Limibacter armeniacum: one gene and its partners. The protein of the gene in region 1 binds, or shares a complex with, the protein of each later gene. Links are inferred from orthologs where the notes say so. Each region holds a gene or a part of one and is shown in the gene's direction. Other genes may lie near its edges.

Region 1 (4,410 bases):
CAACATCACCACTATTCAGGGTAACCTAGACGAAACATTGGGGCCGTTTCTTTCTCAAAAGAACAAGGTTGATTTCGTTTATTTTGATGCCAATCACCGCTACGAACCTACCGTCAGGTATTTTGAGACCTTTCTTCCTTACAAACATGAGGAGACTGTTTTTGTCTTTGATGATATTCATTGGTCTAATGGCATGCGCAAAGCTTGGGAGAAAATCAAATGTCACCCTGAAGTAAAAATCACAATTGACCTATTTCAAGTAGGGTTAGTCCTCTTTAGAGACAAGCAACCCAAGCAGGATTTCACATTACTTTTCTAAAAACAAAAAGCACTTCAGGACGCTACCTAAAGTGCTTTTTTTTACTGAAAGTAAATTGATCAGTAACTATTGTTTTGCAACTAGCTCTGCAATTTTCACAATCACTTCTGTTGCTTTCATCATCGTCTCTACAGGAACGAACTCATATCGAGAGTGCATATTATGACCACCAGCAAAGATGTTAGGACATGGAAGTCCCATATATGAAAGTCTGGCGCCATCCGTACCACCTCTAATAGGCTTAATATCAGGTGTAATACCCAACTCTTTCATGGCCTTTTCTGCCACATCAACAATATGCATTACAGGCTCTACCTTTTCACGCATATTAAAGTATTGATCGATCATTTCAATGGAAATGGACTTCTCTCCATATTTCTTTTTGAAATCCTCCACCAACGTCTCAATCAATTGCTTCTTGTCTTCATATTTTTGGCGATCATGGTCACGGATAATGTACTGTAATGTTGTATTCTCCGTTTCACCATGCATGCTCAACAAATGGAAAAAGCCTTCATACCCTGTTGTTTTTTCAGGAACTTCATCAGCTGGTAATGCTTGTATAAACTCAGCAGCCCTGTACATAGAATTAACCATCACATTTTTGGCAGTTCCAGGATGCACGTTATGTCCTACAAAATGAATTTTGGCAAAAGCTGCATTAAAGTTTTCAAACTCCAGCTCTCCCATTGGTCCACCATCCATGGTATAGGCCCACTCAGCACCAAACTTTTCCACATCGAACAAGTCAGCTCCTTTGCCTACTTCCTCATCAGGTGTGAAACAGATTCTGATTTTGCCATGCTTGATTTCAGGATGTTTGATCAAGTAATGCATCGCTGTCACAATCTCCGTTACTCCCGCCTTATCATCGGCACCGAGTAATGTTGTCCCATCGGAAGTAATAACAGTCTGTCCTTTATAACTTTTCAGCATTGGAAATTCCTCTGAAGAAAGAATTATTTCCTTTTCCTTATTCAATATCAGATCACCACCATCATAATTTTCCCAAACCTGAGGTTTTACATTATGACCCGTATAGTCAGGTGTTGTATCAATATGTGCAACAAAACCAATAGTAGGCAGCTGCTTATCAGTATTAGCAGGTAAGGTTGCCATTACATAAGCGTGTTCATCCACTGTAACGTCTTCCATACCAATTGACTTAAGTTCTTCGGCAAGGTCTTTTGCCAATATATGCTGGTTGGGAGTACTTGGAATATGCTCAACTTCTGGTTTTGCTTCAGTATCGTACTGTACATAGCGTGTGAAACGCTCAATCAATTCATTCTTGATTTCCTCCATTTTGTATATGTGTGTTAGTATTGTGGAATGATCTCTGACTTAGATTCAGGTTGGTTCTTTATAGCCCCAAAGATAGAGGTTCGGTTGTGTTTTTTTAGATTTTCGAGGCAATTGCAAACAAAAGATCAACTAAAAGGTAGTAAGATTGTATTTTGAAACGATAAATTTGTATCTCAATTTTACAGTCTGAATTTCTTCCAACATATGGAAGGTTAATACTTTGACTATTCTGATAGCATGTTAGCACTGATAATACTCTTACTTCTTATCCCTGTCTATGCACTTTATGGAGGTGTTTATGGGGAAAGAAAGATCTCAGCATTTATTCAAGACAGGTTAGGTCCGATGGAAACCGGTAAGTTTGGTTTACTCCAAACTGCTGCAGATATACTGAAACTCCTGATGAAAGAAGACACTGTTCCTGCCGCTGCCGATAAGTTTCTGTTTAAAGCTGCGCCTATGGTTATGTTTGCCGCTGTATTTGCTGGGTTTGCTGTAATACCTTTATCTCCTGACCTGATTGGTTCTGAAGCAGAAGTAGGTGTTTTCTTCTTGCTAGCCATTGTTGCCTTGGATATAATCGGTATTCTAATGGCTGGTTGGGGTTCCAATAACAAATACTCTCTTTATGGCGCTATGCGTGCCGCTGCCCAAATGATCAGCTATGAAATCCCTTTAGGTCTTGCAGTTTTGTGTGTTGTTATGATTTCACAAACGCTTAACCTTCAAGAAATAAGCATTCAGCAAAGTATCTATCTTCCAATGGTTTCAGATGAAGCCAACTACCTTTTTGGCATTAAGGCATTAGGAATAGATGTGACCAATATTGGTGGAATACTGACATGGAACATTATACGATCTCCATTTCTGCTGATTGCATTTGTCATTTATTATATAGCTTCGTTAGCTGAAGCTAACCGAGCTCCTTTTGATATTCCTGAAGCAGAATCTGAATTAATTGCAGGGTTTCACACAGAATACTCCGGAATTCGTTTTGCTTATATGTTTCTGGCAGAATATGGTACAATGCTATTAGTTAGCTTATTAGCCGCTGTACTGTTTTTAGGTAGCTGGAACACTCCTCTCCCTAACTTGGGACCCGTAAAACTGGCTGAATGGACAAGTGGGGCACCTGGCACCATTGCAGGAAATATTTGGGGAATGTTTTGGGTACTTTCAAAAGCCCTCTTACTTGTTTTCTCACAGATGTGGGTAAGATGGACATACCCTAGACTCAGGGTTGACCAACTAATGTCACTCTGCTGGAAATACCTGACACCCATTTCCCTTGTTCTGGTATTTATCTCTGGAATATGGAGGCTTTTAATGATCTAAATAAAAATCCCTTATGCTGCTTCTAGTCAACATAAGGGATTTTTTTATGCTATATCCTTTTTAGAAAGAACGCTTTCAAGGTCTGCCACAAGGCTTTCTTCTTCTCTACAGCTTCCTCTCCCACTAACATTTGTGTCAGGCTATCTGCTACGATGGCTTCTACCCCATTCAACTCCAATGGCTGATATTTCAACAACTGTCCTTCTATCAGGAAGCTTTCATCAGCACTGGAGAAATAAAGCATCTTGCTTGGCTCAAACTGCTTACACAGTTTTTCAAACGTAACATTATCATTTTTCAGGAGGTTGACCACCGCAAATTCATGTAAAGTCAAGTTGATTGAACCCATAATTTTCAGCAACAGGTCAAACTCTTTACTCTTCAGCAGGTCCCCTTGGCTGTATTCCAACAAGACCAGTATTTTTCGCTTATTCTCACCAAAGAACTTATACCCCTCAGCAGTACTTCGTTCAGCCTTTTTCTCCTCCACTTTAGGAACTTCCACCACTTCTTCAGGCTCAGTCTCTTCAACCTCATAGGCATCTTCCAACTCTTCTTCTGTCTCCTCAGGCAAGTCCAGATGAAAAGCTTCTTCTTCTCCGGGAAGAAGGTAAATCAGATCCTCCTCATCAAAGAGCATCTTTAAATATGATAGATTAAAATTTTCTTCACTCATGGTCATAAACTCAAAAAATGAATCAAGCTTAACAGCAAGGTCAAATACAAAAATCAGCTTTTTTTATCACTATGCCTAAAAACCTTTTACAATCACTCATTTTTGTTCTTTGCTAGCTCATTTATACTAAATCAAAGAAACCATTTACTGCTCGTACAATAAAAAAGCCTCTTGCATCACGTGCAAAAGGCTCCTTCAACTATTAAGAAAGAAGTAAGGTAAAGCTTATACAGCAAAGCTTTCGCCACAACCACAAGTACGTGAAGCATTCGGGTTGATAAACTGGAATCCTTTACCGTTAAGACCGTCTGAGAAGTCCAGTGTCGTCCCTAACAGGTAGAGCAAACTCTTCTTGTCTACGTAGATGCTTACGCCCTTATCCTCAAACACCTCATCTGATTCACGTGTCTCATTGTCGAATTCAAGATCGTACATCAGTCCAGAGCACCCTCCTCCTTTGACAGCCACTCGTACATTGAAGTCTTCTGTACGGCCTTCCGCCTTTCTTAATTTGATGATCTCTTCAGCGGCTTTATCAGTAACGTTAATCATTTTATATCTTTCAATTTAATTTTTCCTACTAAGTACATTTTCTGAAAAGTGTCTCCCACAAACCTTCTCTTTTTCCATTTGACACTTTCTACCTGACGTTAAGTCTAAATACAAAAGTGCATAAAAATTTTGTGAGATGCACTTTACTCCCCCTTGAACTGGGTTCACTATTAACAACTTAATTGAATAAAAGTTGTTTCAAGTCCAAAATTCTCTCACTAAT
Region 2 (4,207 bases), 1.0 Mb from region 1 along the record:
TTCGACACTATCTAAAAATATGTGTAATGTATCAGTATTTTGATTCACAGCGTGTTAAAGAGGGGTTAAAAAGAAAATAAAGGTTGTTAAAAACTACTGACACAAAAAATATATAGGCAAAAAAAATCCCCGAGTTCCAAACCTGAAAGGATTGAAATTCGGGGATTTATACAATGGATTACTGACCTTGCTTATTCAGCGTCCTTTTCTTCTTCTTCAGCCTCGTCCTCTGTCTCAACAGCTTCCAAAGCCTCAGGATAGTTAGCAGCAATCAGGTTGTACCAGTTTACCAGTTTCTTGATATCTGAATTGTAAACTCTGTCTGTATCGTAGTTAGGAAGTACTCCTTCCAAGAAAGATTCCAGTTCACTGTCTTTAGAAACGTCAATTTTGATATTGTCTCCGTGTTTCTCTTTGATGATTGAGAAAATTTCTTCCAACGGAACTGACTCTTCAGACTGTCCTGTTACGTAAATCGAGATTTCTTTCAGAACTGAAATTCTTTGGCTGGCATTTACCACCATTTTCTTTTTCGCTTCGCTTACCGTTTCGACAATTACACCCGACCTTGTTGGTTTCAGGATTTTATAAAGTCCAGGTTTACCTGCAATTGATGCTACGTCTCTCAAGTTCATGTTCTAGTGAATTTTTTTAGTCTTTATGAACAAAAAGGCAGAAGTGTAAAGTTTTGCACTGCCCAAAGCGGCACGTTCCTACCTTTTCGCACTTATTCCATTAATAATTTCTTCCAACAATAGATTAGTGTACAGTGCTTACTCTATTGCCATGATCTTTTTGGTTTAACCGAAAAAAACGGCTACAAAAATAATTTTTTTCGAGGAGAACTACATGCTATTAACATATAAATCTCTATCCTTTTTATTGATTTCAGTTTGTGAGGCTTACAGATCCGATTCGTCTTCCTCAATGATATCAATATCTGAAATCAATACACGCTTGGCTATTGCTTTACCTGTTGGGGTTGCTGCCAACCCGCCCAATGCCGTTTCCTTGTAGCGATCTTCCATATGTGCACCTACTTCGCCCATGGCATCCACACATTCATCAACCGGAATTACACTGCTAACATCAGCGATGGCAATCTGCGCAGAAGAGTTGGCAATGGCTGCAGCACTCGCATTTCTAACAATACATGGAACTTCTACTAGCCCTGCCACCGGATCACAAACCAACCCAAGCATACATTGAACTGTAATTGCCACAGCATTAAATACCTGTGTGATAGAACCACCCAATGCATAGACAATCGCTCCAGCTGACATTGCCGCCGCAGTTCCTGTCTCTGCCTGACAGCCACCAACGGCACCTGCAATTCCCGATTTTTTTTCCATAATCAATGCAATGCCGGCAGCTACCAACATGCCTTCAATCATGGTGTCATCATTAAGGTTATGTAACTCCTGCAATGTCACCAACACCCCTGGCATAATACCCGAAGCTCCCGCTGTGGGTGCTGCAACTACCCTGCCCATACAAGAGTTGACTTCCTTGGCTGCCAAAGCACGGCTGATAAGTTTCTGAAACTCTGGAGAAAGTACCGTCACAGGGGAGTTGAATACCTTCTTACCTGAATTGTTTACCATTCCTGATCTAGAGGTCATGTCCTCCTTCAATCCCGTCTGTACAGCATCTTTCATCACCTGATATGCTCTCAGGAGGTTTGCCCTGATTTGCTCTTCCTGATGACCTCGCTCTCTTGCTTCGTATTCCAATACAGGAAAATAAAGCGGCTTATCTTCTGTTTCACAAGACTTTTTCCATTCTGCAAAACTATCAAACAATACAACTGCCATATCCCTACTAATTGTTGATTTTATATGTATTCTGTTTATCTGGTTAGTCTATTTAAATGACTCGACGGTAAAACACTTTACGGTCCAAATCTGTTGCAAGATCACGATTTTTAGGAAGTTTAAAAATGATTTAGGGATTGAGGTTAAGGGAGGTGAAATCGAGAAATGCGGCAACAGAAAAGTATATCAGAAGAAGACTCTGTATATTTGTTGACGTTGAAAGTAATTGTAAATAAAAAGACTAAGCTCAGGGAATGGAAAATTCAGTTGTAACAGACTTTGGCTACCTTCTGCTTTTCATTATAGCAGGTTGTGTGTTTGTGGGAGGAGGTTTTGTCGCTTCATCATTGTTGCGCCCTAACCGTCCGAACTACGAGAAGCTCACGACTTATGAAAGTGGTGAAGACCCGATCGGTAATGCATGGAGCCGTTTCAATATCCGCTTTTATGTAATTGCCCTTATCTTTCTGCTTTTTGAAGTGGAGTTGGTCTTCCTGTTTCCTTGGGCAACGGTATTCGGTAACAAAGAGATGATCGATCAGACAGATGGTCTATGGGGTTGGTTTGCCTTGCTGGAAGTTTTTGTATTTGTATTGATTTTGGTACTTGGTCTTGCTTATGTATGGAGAAAAGGCTTTTTGGACTGGGTACGTCCCGAACACAAGCAGTCAGACTTCAAGTCCAAGGTTCCTGCTTCCATGTATGAGCAGATCAACAAGAAATACTAACCCATCTGTTTGCCTGAAACAAAACCCTATGAGATATATCACAAAAACCTTTTTTGCGCTTGCTGCCTTTGCGGCACTTTTTGCCTGTGACCCTGAGAATGAGGAAATCACTACTGATGAATCAGCAATGCTGACTTTTTCTGCGGACTCTGTCATCTTTGACACTTTATTCACAGAGGTAAAAAGTATTACGAAACGCTTTAGGGCAATCAATACATCCAATAAGGCTGTCAATATCAGTAGTATTTCATTGGGCAACCCAACGGGGTCTTATTCTCTGGTAATCAACGGTGCCAAGACCGATCGTGTAGAAGATATATTTCTTAGAGGAAATGATAGCCTTTTGGTCTTGGTGGAAGCTACTGTGAATCCTCAAGACAAAGACTTGCCTTTTTTGGTACAGGACTCTGTCGTATTTGAAACCAATGGCAATGTTCAGGATGTCAAACTGGTTGCTTGGGGGCAAGATGCCTTCTTTCACAGTAAAGGAGAAGTTATTGAAGGCGAAACAACTTGGACTTCCAACCGACCACACGTAGTAACAGACTCACTTTTTATTGCAGAAAACGCCATCTTAAATATAGAAGCTGGCTCCCAGATTTACTTCAACAATAATGCTTACGCCATTGTATTTGGCTCCCTACATATCAATGGTACTTGTGAAGATACTGTAAGGCTGGAAGGCATCAGACGGGAAGAAGACTATCTTGATGTAGCTGGCCAATGGGATGGACTCTATTTTGCGCCATCCAGCCATGATAATACGATCAACAATGCCACCATCCGAAATGGTGGAAGTGGTATTTACCTATGGTCAGAAGAAGTGCCTGCCACCCCTGCTATTACCATCAATAATACGCTTATTGAAAACATGTCTTCTACTGGTATTTTCCTGATTGGCACCAATGCCGAAATCAGTAATACCATTGTCAACAATTGTTTGAGCTACACCCTTGCACTGACATCAGGAGGAACCTATCGCCTTACACATAATACCTTTGCCAATTTTGGAATTGACTTTGTAAGAGAACTCCCTGCTGTCAGCATTTCCAATGTTTATGTACCTGGCTGGGAAGATGATCCTACTATGCGACTGGATGACCTGAACCTTACCCTAACCAACAATATCTTTTGGGGTAACCTGTTGGATGAAATCCTAATAGTAGAAGCGACAGACAAACAATTGGCTATCAATTCTCAAAAAAATGTTTTCCGCTCGACTGAAAGCTTGGTGGAGAAACTAGGTACTGACAACCTTTATTATGGCAATCAAATCACGGATCAAGATTCCTTATTTGCCTCATCTCCTTCAGACCAACGTTTCGAATTAAATAAAAATAGCCCTGCAAGAGATGCAGGTATAGTTACAGAAAACGGTGCATCTCCATGTACTCCTCATGACAACATGCCTGACATAGGTGCCATTGAGTGGGTGGAAGCACAAGAGTAATACCTTCAGAAATCTATTTTTTGACTAAAAACTGTTTAAGATGTCACTATCTCAAAAAGTTAAGCTCGTTTTTTCACACCCTCAGTTTGTTGTCGGCTTTTTTATAAGCCTATTCTTTGGACTGTTTATGGCCATCTTTTCTCAAGACTTTTACTTGATAGACGAGTATAAGTTATCTGCTGCTCCAGTGGAAACCAAAGGTGAAATACTGGCTA
Region 3 (4,278 bases), 1.5 Mb from region 1 along the record:
GGTGAAGTCAAGTACCAATTCTATATCAGAGATACACATCTCATTATTTCTATACAATAAATGCATAATCCGTGTTCGGGCTTCTTCACTGAATGCTTTCAGTATCTGTGTCCCGATCATTAGGTTGAAGTGCTTTAGTTTCATAGGTCAATTTTACCTTCTTATATTTTAAATATTCTCTTAGTCGATTTTACAAATGTAACCTTCTTGAAAATAATATCCATTTATTTGTTAAAACGCATTTCCAATTATTATAAGTTTATTGCAATAATTCCCTGTAATTGAGATATTTGTTGGTTAATTCACATTCTTATTATAGGTCTGTTATATATGTAACATTCTGGTAGTAAGTTTTCTATATTTGTAATTGCATAAAACGCAAAGGCTTTGGATAAAGTAGTAAAGATTGGCACACGTGGAAGTAAGCTAGCATTATGGCAAGCTGATTATGTAGCAGAACTGTTACAGAATGAGGGTGTTAAAACCGAAACGGTCATCATTGAAACAAAAGGAGATAAGATCCTTGATAAGTCTTTGTCCAAAATAGGAAGCAAGGGAGTATTTACAGAAGAGTTGGAAGAACAACTTCGAAATGGGGGTATAGATATAGCTGTGCATAGTGCTAAAGATATGCAAGCAACTTTGGATGAAGACTTTAAGCTCATAGCTTTTACAGAGCGTGAACAAGTGAATGATGTAGTTGTTAGCTATAATAAGAATCTAAAAATCAATACTACAGATAAGGTTGTCTTGGGAACGTCTTCTGTAAGAAGAGTCGCAATGCTGAAGCATTACTATCCGAATATTGAGGTAGTGGATGTAAGAGGTAACTTGCAGACTCGAATGAGAAAAATGGAAGAAGGACTGTGTGATGCATTGGTACTTGCTTATGCAGGTGTACACAGAATGGGCTATGCAGAGCACATTGTACATCATTTTTCTTTGGATGAATTTACGCCAGCAGCGGGACAAGGCAGTGTAGCGATAGAGGCGAGTAGCAACATTGACCCTGCTTTGGAAAGAGTTATCCGAAAAGCCGTTAACAATGAGGATGCTGAATATAGGCTGAGAGCAGAGAGGGGTTTCTTGAAAAAGCTTCAAGGTGGCTGCAGTATTCCTGCTTTTGCGTTAGCATCTTTGGATGGAAATGAACTTTCTATAACAGGAGGATTGGTGAAGCTTGATGGAAGTCATATCATTCGACACACAAAGTCAGGAGACAAAATGCAAGCAAAAGAGTTGGGCAGGGAAATAGCTGAAATGGTATTGAATGATGGAGGTGATAAAATTTTAGCCGAAATCAAATCATCTAAATAACTTTCATCTACAACTTGTAGTTATTCAGTTATTATATTGACTTGCTAACTAAGGTTTTAAGCAGAAGAATGTTAAAGCCTACAAAAATAGAGATTAATGGGAGGTTTGCTGGATCAGAAGTTTGAACATGGCGGAGTTGTTGTAACTAAAGTTGAAGACCTTATAAATTGGGCAAGGCTTTCTTCCTTATGGCCAATGGGATTCGGTTTGGCGTGTTGTGCCATAGAAATGATGGCAACTTTTGCTTCAGGCTATGACTTGGATCGAATTGGGGTATTCCCACGTCCTTCTCCTCGTCAATCAGATGTCATGATTGTATCAGGGACCGTTACTTTCAAAATGGCAGATCGTGTACGAAGGCTATATGAGCAAATGTCAGAACCAAGATATGTAATATCGATGGGAAGCTGTTCTAATTGTGGTGGACCATATTGGGAACATGGTTATCATGTAGTCAAAGGTGTTGACAGAATTATTCCTGTTGACGTTTATGTACCAGGTTGTCCACCAAGGCCTGAAGCCTTGATTGAAGGTATCATGAAACTTCAGGACAAGATTAGAAAAGAAACTTTAAGAGGTCCAAAAGCAATCGAAAAACTCTTAGAAGAAGAAGCATTAAAGGAAAAAGAAGCATAATGGATTTTGAAGCTTTACATAATTTAATACTCTCAGAGTTTGGAGAGCAAACCATAGTAACAGCTGATAAGGAAGCGCTACAACCTTCAATTACTATCGAAGCCGAGCGACTGGTAGCAGTTACTGTCTTTTTGCGTGATAATGAGCAAACCTATTTTGATATGCTTTCTTGCGTTTCAGGCATTGATAATGGTCCTGAAGAAGGAACAATGGAAGTTGTGTATCACTTATACTCTATTCCATATGGTGCTAAGCTGACATTGAAGGTGGTGATTAAGCGTAATCAAGATGCTGACGTATTACCACAAGTACCATCACTTTCGAGTGTTTGGAAAAGTGCAGACTGGATGGAAAGAGAGACTTTTGACCTATTAGGAATTAACTTTGAAAACCATCCTGATTTACGAAGGATTCTTTTACCTGCAGATTGGGAAGGATATCCTTTGAGAAAAGATTATCAGGCTCAAGAGTATTATCACGGAATCAAAGTAGCATATGAATAGCCTATTATTCACTTATAATAGTCTATTATCTCTGTGGATAATACAGGTTAACTTTTTACGTTACAAACTTGCATAAATAAGTACTTATATGAAAAAATCCTCATAAGTTGAATTATTTATATTAAAACTCAGTTATTATGGGGATTCTACCTTTATTAAATTATCAAAACTATTACTACATATATTAAAAATGCATACAATGTCATTGGAATCAGAAAAAATAGAAAAAGCGGCTTTTATATTGAAGACAATTGCACACCCAATGCGATTAAGAATAATTGAGTTGCTGGATCAGAATGACAAACTATCAGTAGGTGAAATTTGCGATGCACTCGGATGTGAACAATCACTAACCTCCCATCATTTGTCAAACATGAAGCTAAAAGGGATTTTGGCCTCTCAAAGAGAAGGGAAGAATATTTACTACTCGCTTAAGGAAAAGGACGTAACCAATATTCTTGTATGTTTAGAGAACTGTAACTGTAATATGGGTTAACCTATATTACAGTTAAAAAGTAGATTTAAAATAGAGGTAAAACGCACCACTTAAGTCATGTTTATTTAGGGAATATTCAAGTCTAAAAGTGGTGTTATAAAATGTGACTACGTCAACACCTGTTCCCCAACCTAATAGAAGATTATTTGTGAGTCTCTCGTTGGTTTCTGTAACAACCTGTGAAGAGATATATCCAGCATCTGCATAAGATTTCAGGTATACTTCTATTGGGATACTACTAAAGTATTTCAGAGGGATTATTTTTTTAAGGTTTAATTTTTTACTGAGCGCTTTAAATCGCAAAGTATTTTTGAATATACCCAGGTGTTGTCCCTCAACAACGTAATTATCGTATCCACGTAAAATTTTGGTTGTATAGCCTAAGGCTCTCATTTCCTGATAAGGTTGAAGTGCAGGGAATGATGTTTTGAATGTTGCTCCAAGTTCATGGAAGAAGCGTTTGGAGATAGGAGTGTATTTAAAGTAATCACCCTCAATGACTATTGAGTTGAGATCATCAAATACACCTAGTCCATTTTTTTCAAAGCTTCCACGTACGAAATAGCCATTTAGAGGATACACACGTATATCTCGCATGTCTTTGGCATAGCTATAACTAAGTTTGAAAAACTTTTGGCTTTTGCGGCCACCAAGGAAGTAGTTAGGGTTTAGCTCAGCAACGGTATCAGCAATGGCTCCGGAAGAGTACCCTAATGAAACCCTGTGGTAGTCATAAAAACCTATGCGCTTACCTACCGATACATATCCTGCCCATTGTTTTTGAAGAACATTTTCCTCATTTGATACCTCAACAAATTTATTGAATTTAGTTGCGTACGCGACAGTGTGAGTCTCGCTGTAACTGGCACCAAAGCTCAAACTAGTTTTCTGTTGTTTATCAAGAAATGGGATATTATAGTTAATTCTGAATACATTCGAAAAGCCAAACCTCATAAGTAGGTCCAATGACTCTTTTCTTCCTCTGAAGTTTCTTCGCTTGAACATAATGCCATACTGAAGACGGCTGAAATCGCCTCCACGGTTATTCCACCATTCATTGAAATTCCGGTCGGCAAGCTCAAGTATAGGAATTGGCCATGTGTACCACCTTTCCTTGACAGCGATATGAACATTCAAGGAGTCTTTCCCTTCCTCTTCAATACTGAGGTTCACTTCCTCAAATAAATCTGTATTGATTAGCTTGTTACGTTCACTTTTGAAAAACTCATCAATGTCTTGTTTAGGTAATAATACACCAGGCTGCATTTCCAATTCCCTGTAGATAATCTTATCCTTTGTAACTTGATTTCCACTTAGGTTGATGTC
Region 4 (4,507 bases), 730 kb from region 1 along the record:
GGTCTCCATCAACAAGCAGTCGCTTATTATTCCCCAACTCCAATTCACCCCCTTCATCGACTACAAGATCATTTACTGTCGTTGAGGTTAGCATCGAGACGGTATCTCCATCTGCTATTACTACATTATCAATAGAGGTGGGTACACTACCCAGATCCCAAGTAGCCGCTGAACCCCAGCTACCTGAAGCTACAGAAGTAAAAGTGGTTTGTGCACAACTACTGACCCAAGGGAAGGCTAACAAACAAAAGGTTAATAGGGTCAGTAGTATCGATTGGTTTTTCCAAGAATAAAGCATATTCAAATGGGTTGAAAATTTCCCGATAGCGGTTTCTGTTATTTATACCCATTATTTTACGCTATCATCTTGATTTTCCCCCATCAGAGACATTCTTGGGATGTAAGTAGAAAAGTGGTTTTCACAATTAGCAAAGTCAAAATCATGTTCTCTCAATTTCAGGCAATGCTAATAAGGCTTTGCAACCTGTCTGCCTAATTTCAATTGCGATACATTCATCTTAAAATGGTGTTTGTAAAGTTGATTTCGTTTAATCACTTAAAAACTTACATATGTTTTTAATGAAAAATAATTGATTCCCGTCTTAAAGTTTGGGCATAAAAAAAGCCTACAGTCTGTACCATAGGCTTAATCAAATGAATAGGAGGTCAAAATTAGAATAGTGTTCTAATTTCGTTTTTCAGCACCCTTAATGCCTCAGCTGTTGGCTCTTGCTGCATCTCCATTACTTTTTCAAAAATTCTCTTCGCCAACTCAATTGAAGGCGCTTCAGGATCAATATCAACTGATGCTTCTTTAATTAGTGATACCATATTCTCCTGTGCAGTCCTTACCATTTCCCAAGCAGTATCACTTACATAAACCTGTTGTGCCAGGTTATGCTGAAACTCTTCCCTGATACTGACAATCAGAAGTTCTCTAAGCTGTGCTACAGTGTAACCATTTTCATTCAACCTTAAGATCAAGTTATTGGGAGTGATACGCTCAAGATAGATCGCCATTCTTTCATACGCCTGAAGTCTGTTTGGCAATACAGTCTTTGAGTTTTCGAGCTTCATATTTGCCAATTGTGCTGAAAATTCCTTTCCAATTAAAGACCTTACCACCAAAAAAACCGCATACAGTACAATCACTGCGGGTATGGTCATCATCAGTATTTCTTTCAATGCTTCCATCTCTGTCTTTTAATACACTAATTAAATTTCCCGAAAAGGATTATACTCCCTAATTCTTCTCTTTTCTAAAATACAGGAAGCAAATATATATTTTTTGTGGAACCTACAACGGATTTCTCGCTCAAGTTGTAGGATTGCCCCTCAGGATTCAACCATTTTTGCACAACTTGGTTATATTTGAAACCAAATTGAAAGTGAAGTCATAATTTATGGACAGAAAGATACAATACAAGTTTGATAAGGAGCACCTCAAAAACTCAGCTCCCAGTGTTTACGATGAAAGCAAACTCCGTTCTGAAGAGATGGTCCTTAACTTGGGTCCACAACACCCTTCTACCCACGGTGTACTGAGGTTGGAAGTCGTAACGGATGGTGAGTTTATTGTAGATGTCGTTCCGCACCTTGGTTATTTGCATCGTTGCTTTGAGAAGCATGCCGAGTCCATGGCTTTCAATCAGACCATTCCATACGTGGACAGAATGGACTATGTGGCTTCTATGAACTCCGAACATGCCTATGTAATGGGAGTTGAGCAGATGTTGGGCATCACTGAACAGATTCCAAAGCGTGTAGAGTACATACGTGTGTTAGTTGCTGAGCTGAACCGATTAGCCTCTCACTTTATTGCGGTAGGTACTTACGGTATTGACATTGGTGCAACTACCCCTTTCTTATGGTTAATGAGAGACAGGGAGCACATCCTACGTCTGTTGGAATGGGTCAGTGGGGCAAGAATGCTTTATAACTACATCTGGATTGGCGGACTTTTCTATGACCTTCCTGTAGGTTTTGAAGAACGCTGTCTTGAATTTGTTCAGTACCTGAAACCTAAGCTGAAGGAATTCCATAACCTGCTGGTTGAAAACAAGATCTTTGTGGAACGTACGGCCAACATTGGCGTCATGCCGCTAGACCTTGCAATCAACTATGGCGTTACCGGACCAATGCTTAGAGGTTCTGGTTTGAAATACGACCTCAGAAAAGTGGATGGGTATTCGGTTTACCCTGAAATTGACTTTGATATTCCAATTGGAAAAGGAGAAATGGGTACACTCGGTGACTGTTGGGACAGAACCTACGTGAGAGTTGCTGAATGCTGGGAATCCATTCGAATCATAGAACAGGCTCTTGAACAACTGACTGGTGATCACAAGAGAACAAGAGAATTTGACCCTCAGGCATTAGTTCCTAAAAAAATCCGTCCTAAGAAAATGGATTTTTATGCAAGAGCTGAAAACCCTAAAGGGGAACTCGGCTTCTTTTTCCGTGCAACAGGCAAAAGCGACATCCCTTTCCGCGTAAAGGCAAGATCTTGCTCTTTTGTCAATATGGCTATTCTGCCTGAACTGACCAGAGGTGTGCCTATTGCCGACTTGATTGCCATCTTTGGGTCATTTGATGTTGTAATGGGAGAAGTTGACCGATAGAACCTTACGGAAAAGCTTCTGTATTTTTTAGTATTGGGATATTAGACTGGGCTGCTTGTTTGAAAAAATTTAAGATCGAAATATTAACTCATAGCTATCCACCTGATTTTGGTGCTGCACCATTCCTGTTTCAGGATATGGCCATCGCATTGAAACAAAAAGGCTTTGATGTAGAGGTTTTAACGGCAGTTCCCTACTATCCAACTGGAAAAGTACCCCAAGCATACAGAGGAAAACTACTGTTTAAGGAAATGAAAGATGGCATTCCTGTCAGAAGACATTGGCTTTTTGCTGCCAGCCTTACAGCCAGTCGACTTGCAAGGTTGGCAGGGATGCTTTCACTTTCAGTCTCAATGCTAAGGTCTTTGCTTCACATGCTGAAGAGGAAACCGGACGTCATTCTGGTACAGACACCTCCGATGTTGATGCCTTTTCCTGCAATTGTTTTCTCCAAACTCACAGGAGCCAAGCTTGTAATCAATGTCTCAGACCTTTGGCCCAAAGCCATTGCTGACCTTGGGCTTATGAAGGAATCCTCCCTTTACTATAAGTTGCTTACCCAAATCCAGCTTAAGTTTTATAAAACGGCGGATCAACTAATGGCACAATCCGAAGAAATCAGCCAGTATATTCAGGGATATAATTTACCCAAACCTCTTCTTTACAGGGTTGGGGCAGACTGTCAGCTTTTTGTTCCCAAAAATAACAATCCCGATCAAACAGGTCAAAAGAAACCATTCCGTATTATTTATACGGGTGTACTGAATGTCGCCCATGCCATTCTAAGACTTTGTAAGGACATAAACTTCCAAGCCATAGGATGCGAATTACATATATATGGGGATGGGTTTGAAGGTGATGAAGTGAAAGCATTTCTAAACAAGCACCCAAACAGGGGAATTTTTCTTCATTCGGTGGTTTCCCTGACAGAAGTTGCGCAGTTGCTGACAAGATTTGATGCTGCCCTTATTTCACAAAAAAGTACGATCAGAGGTACACTCCCCGCCAAGGTCTATGAAAGTATGGCTGCTGGTATTCCAATTCTTTTTAATGGAGGTGGAGAAGGTGCTTCACTCGTTTTAGAGCATAAATGCGGATTGATCTCAGACCCATTACACCTGCCTTCATTATTGCAGAATATTGCATCAATGAAAAGCCTTACAAAAAATGAGTTAGATACGATGGGAAAAAATGGCAGAAATGCTGCGACCAAATATTTTGACCGCAGCATTCAGCAAAAAAAGCTCTTTAAGATGCTTGATTCGTTGCTTAATATCTCAAATGAGGAAACAGTAGAACAAACCTGTTAAAAGAAAGACTAGTCCCACTTCATTTTTTCCTCTGACGAAGATGCTCTTACCATTGAGGTAAGCTCTTTAATAGACGATCCTTCACCTGCAATCACCATACTGTGGGTCGTCTTCAGGATCATTGTCTCAAAGCCTTTTGTATAAACGACTTCCTCGGGCTGTCCCTCATCAGTATAAATCGTTTCTTTCAAACAGATGATCGTCACGCTGTATCTGGACCGCACTTTTACTTCCAATATTGACTTGCCGACAAACTCATCCGGCACAGGCACCTCAATAATGTAAACCTGAGGAGCAATCTCATCCATTGTTTTCACCTTCTGGTTCAGCAATGCCAACCCTAGTCTTTTCCCTTCCTGCTTCTCAGGGAAGACCACCTTTCTCACACCCATTTCACTCAATATCCTGGCATGAGATTCTCTCGTAGCTCTGGCATAAATATTCTTGACACCTATCTGTTTTAGCGCATCAACGGTCAAAATCTTTGTCTCAAAGTCCTTACCGTGAGACAGGACAACACAATCACTAGGCTTAACGTGCCTGTTCAAGGCATTAGGGTTGGTTACATCGGTCTCA

Evidence for each region.
Region 2: the proteins of V6R21_RS22240 (region 1) and V6R21_RS26580 are in contact, whole or in part, in a cryo-EM structure (PDB 6KHJ), measured with the Thermosynechococcus vestitus proteins. The link is inferred for Limibacter armeniacum from one-to-one orthologs. Residues at the interface, in WP_126985484.1 of Thermosynechococcus vestitus: Gln8, Lys26, Trp29, Leu30, Pro33, Met34, Met37, Leu38, Leu83, Ile84, Phe85, Lys86, Glu87, Asp88, Val89, Leu90, Pro91, Ala92, Thr100, Ala104, Val107, Ile108, Phe111, Leu112, Tyr114, Ile115, Ile125, Ser126, Leu128, Phe133; in WP_126986108.1 of Thermosynechococcus vestitus: Gly6, Tyr7, Glu8, Tyr9, Phe10, Gly12, Phe13, Leu14, Ile16, Cys17, Ser18, Pro21, Ala24, Leu25, Ala27, Ser28, Leu31, Arg32, Pro33, Ser35, Arg40, Leu41, Thr42, Thr43, Tyr44, Glu45, Ile51, Gly53, Ala54, Trp55.
Region 3: the proteins of V6R21_RS22240 (region 1) and nuoB are in contact, whole or in part, in a crystal structure (PDB 6Y11), measured with the Thermus thermophilus proteins. The link is inferred for Limibacter armeniacum from one-to-one orthologs. Residues at the interface, in WP_096411122.1 of Thermus thermophilus: Arg36, Val44, Arg45, Met46, Gly47, Pro48, Asn49, Arg50, Val51, Leu57, Gln58, Ala61, Asp62, Ile64, Lys65, Ile67, Phe68, Lys69, Glu70, Ile72, Val74, Glu223, Ala224, Glu225, His233, Thr234, Glu235, Tyr236, Ser237, Trp241; in WP_096411117.1 of Thermus thermophilus: Arg16, Glu17, Gly18, Leu24, Leu27, Val28, Trp30, Gly31, Arg32, Asn34, Ser35, Trp37, Thr54, Asp55, Ala56, Asp59, Ala61, Arg62, Phe63, Gly64, Glu66, Val67, Phe68, Arg69, Ala70, Ser71, Arg73, Gln74, Ala75, Asp76.
Region 4: the proteins of V6R21_RS22240 (region 1) and V6R21_RS19195 are in contact, whole or in part, in a cryo-EM structure (PDB 6ZJN), measured with the Thermus thermophilus proteins. The link is inferred for Limibacter armeniacum from one-to-one orthologs. Residues at the interface, in WP_096411122.1 of Thermus thermophilus: Ala224, Glu225, Gln226, Glu227, Ala295, Trp297, Phe298, Arg299; in WP_223903221.1 of Thermus thermophilus: Pro35, Ser36, Asp139, Gly141, Ala142.

The regions. Positions count from the first base shown.
Region 1 is NZ_JBAJNO010000009.1:1,095,202-1,099,611, forward strand. What follows is about bases 1,018-3,910. They hold V6R21_RS22240 (complex I subunit 1/NuoH family protein), read left to right. Parts: upstream 1,018-1,861; coding sequence 1,862-2,959; downstream 2,960-3,910. Other genes in these bases: pepT (peptidase T), read right to left, coding at 1,018-1,624; V6R21_RS22245 (hypothetical protein), read right to left, coding at 3,009-3,635; V6R21_RS22250 (HesB/IscA family protein), read right to left, coding at 3,861-3,910. Outside these bases: V6R21_RS22230 (O-methyltransferase), read left to right, coding at 1-319; more of pepT, read right to left, coding at 386-1,017; more of V6R21_RS22250, read right to left, coding at 3,911-4,187. UniProt on the Escherichia coli protein: NDH-1 shuttles electrons from NADH, via FMN and iron-sulfur (Fe-S) centers, to quinones in the respiratory chain. The immediate electron acceptor for the enzyme in this species is believed to be ubiquinone.
Region 2 is NZ_JBAJNO010000009.1:2,094,263-2,098,469, forward strand. The notes cover bases 1,116-3,805. They hold V6R21_RS26580 (NADH-quinone oxidoreductase subunit A), read left to right. Parts: upstream 1,116-2,068; coding sequence 2,069-2,542; downstream 2,543-3,805. Other genes in these bases: sdaAA (L-serine ammonia-lyase, iron-sulfur-dependent, subunit alpha), read right to left, coding at 1,116-1,814; V6R21_RS26585 (right-handed parallel beta-helix repeat-containing protein), read left to right, coding at 2,571-3,805. In the rest of the region: V6R21_RS26570 (DUF5606 family protein), read right to left, coding at 192-635; more of sdaAA, read right to left, coding at 903-1,115; more of V6R21_RS26585, read left to right, coding at 3,806-3,992; V6R21_RS26590 (DUF3592 domain-containing protein), read left to right, coding at 4,033-4,207. UniProt on the Escherichia coli protein: NDH-1 shuttles electrons from NADH, via FMN and iron-sulfur (Fe-S) centers, to quinones in the respiratory chain. The immediate electron acceptor for the enzyme in this species is believed to be ubiquinone.
Region 3 is NZ_JBAJNO010000009.1:2,623,378-2,627,655, reverse strand. What follows is about bases 423-3,183. They hold nuoB (NADH-quinone oxidoreductase subunit NuoB), read left to right. Parts: upstream 423-1,413; coding sequence 1,414-1,953; downstream 1,954-3,183. Other genes in these bases: V6R21_RS28705 (POTRA domain-containing protein), read right to left, coding at 2,965-3,183; V6R21_RS28710 (ArsR/SmtB family transcription factor), read left to right, coding at 2,656-2,952; V6R21_RS28715 (NADH-quinone oxidoreductase subunit C), read left to right, coding at 1,953-2,456; hemC (hydroxymethylbilane synthase), read left to right, coding at 423-1,317. Also shown: V6R21_RS28730 (ArsR/SmtB family transcription factor), read right to left, coding at 1-144; more of hemC, read left to right, coding at 388-422; more of V6R21_RS28705, read right to left, coding at 3,184-4,278. UniProt on the Escherichia coli protein: NDH-1 shuttles electrons from NADH, via FMN and iron-sulfur (Fe-S) centers, to quinones in the respiratory chain. The immediate electron acceptor for the enzyme in this species is ubiquinone.
Region 4 is NZ_JBAJNO010000009.1:368,079-372,585, forward strand. Bases 523-3,512 are described here. They hold V6R21_RS19195 (NADH-quinone oxidoreductase subunit D), read left to right. Parts: upstream 523-1,403; coding sequence 1,404-2,621; downstream 2,622-3,512. Other genes in these bases: V6R21_RS19190 (DUF7935 family protein), read right to left, coding at 673-1,194; V6R21_RS19200 (glycosyltransferase family 4 protein), read left to right, coding at 2,681-3,512. Outside these bases: V6R21_RS19185 (G8 domain-containing protein), read right to left, coding at 1-298; more of V6R21_RS19200, read left to right, coding at 3,513-3,931; V6R21_RS19205 (potassium channel family protein), read right to left, coding at 3,940-4,507.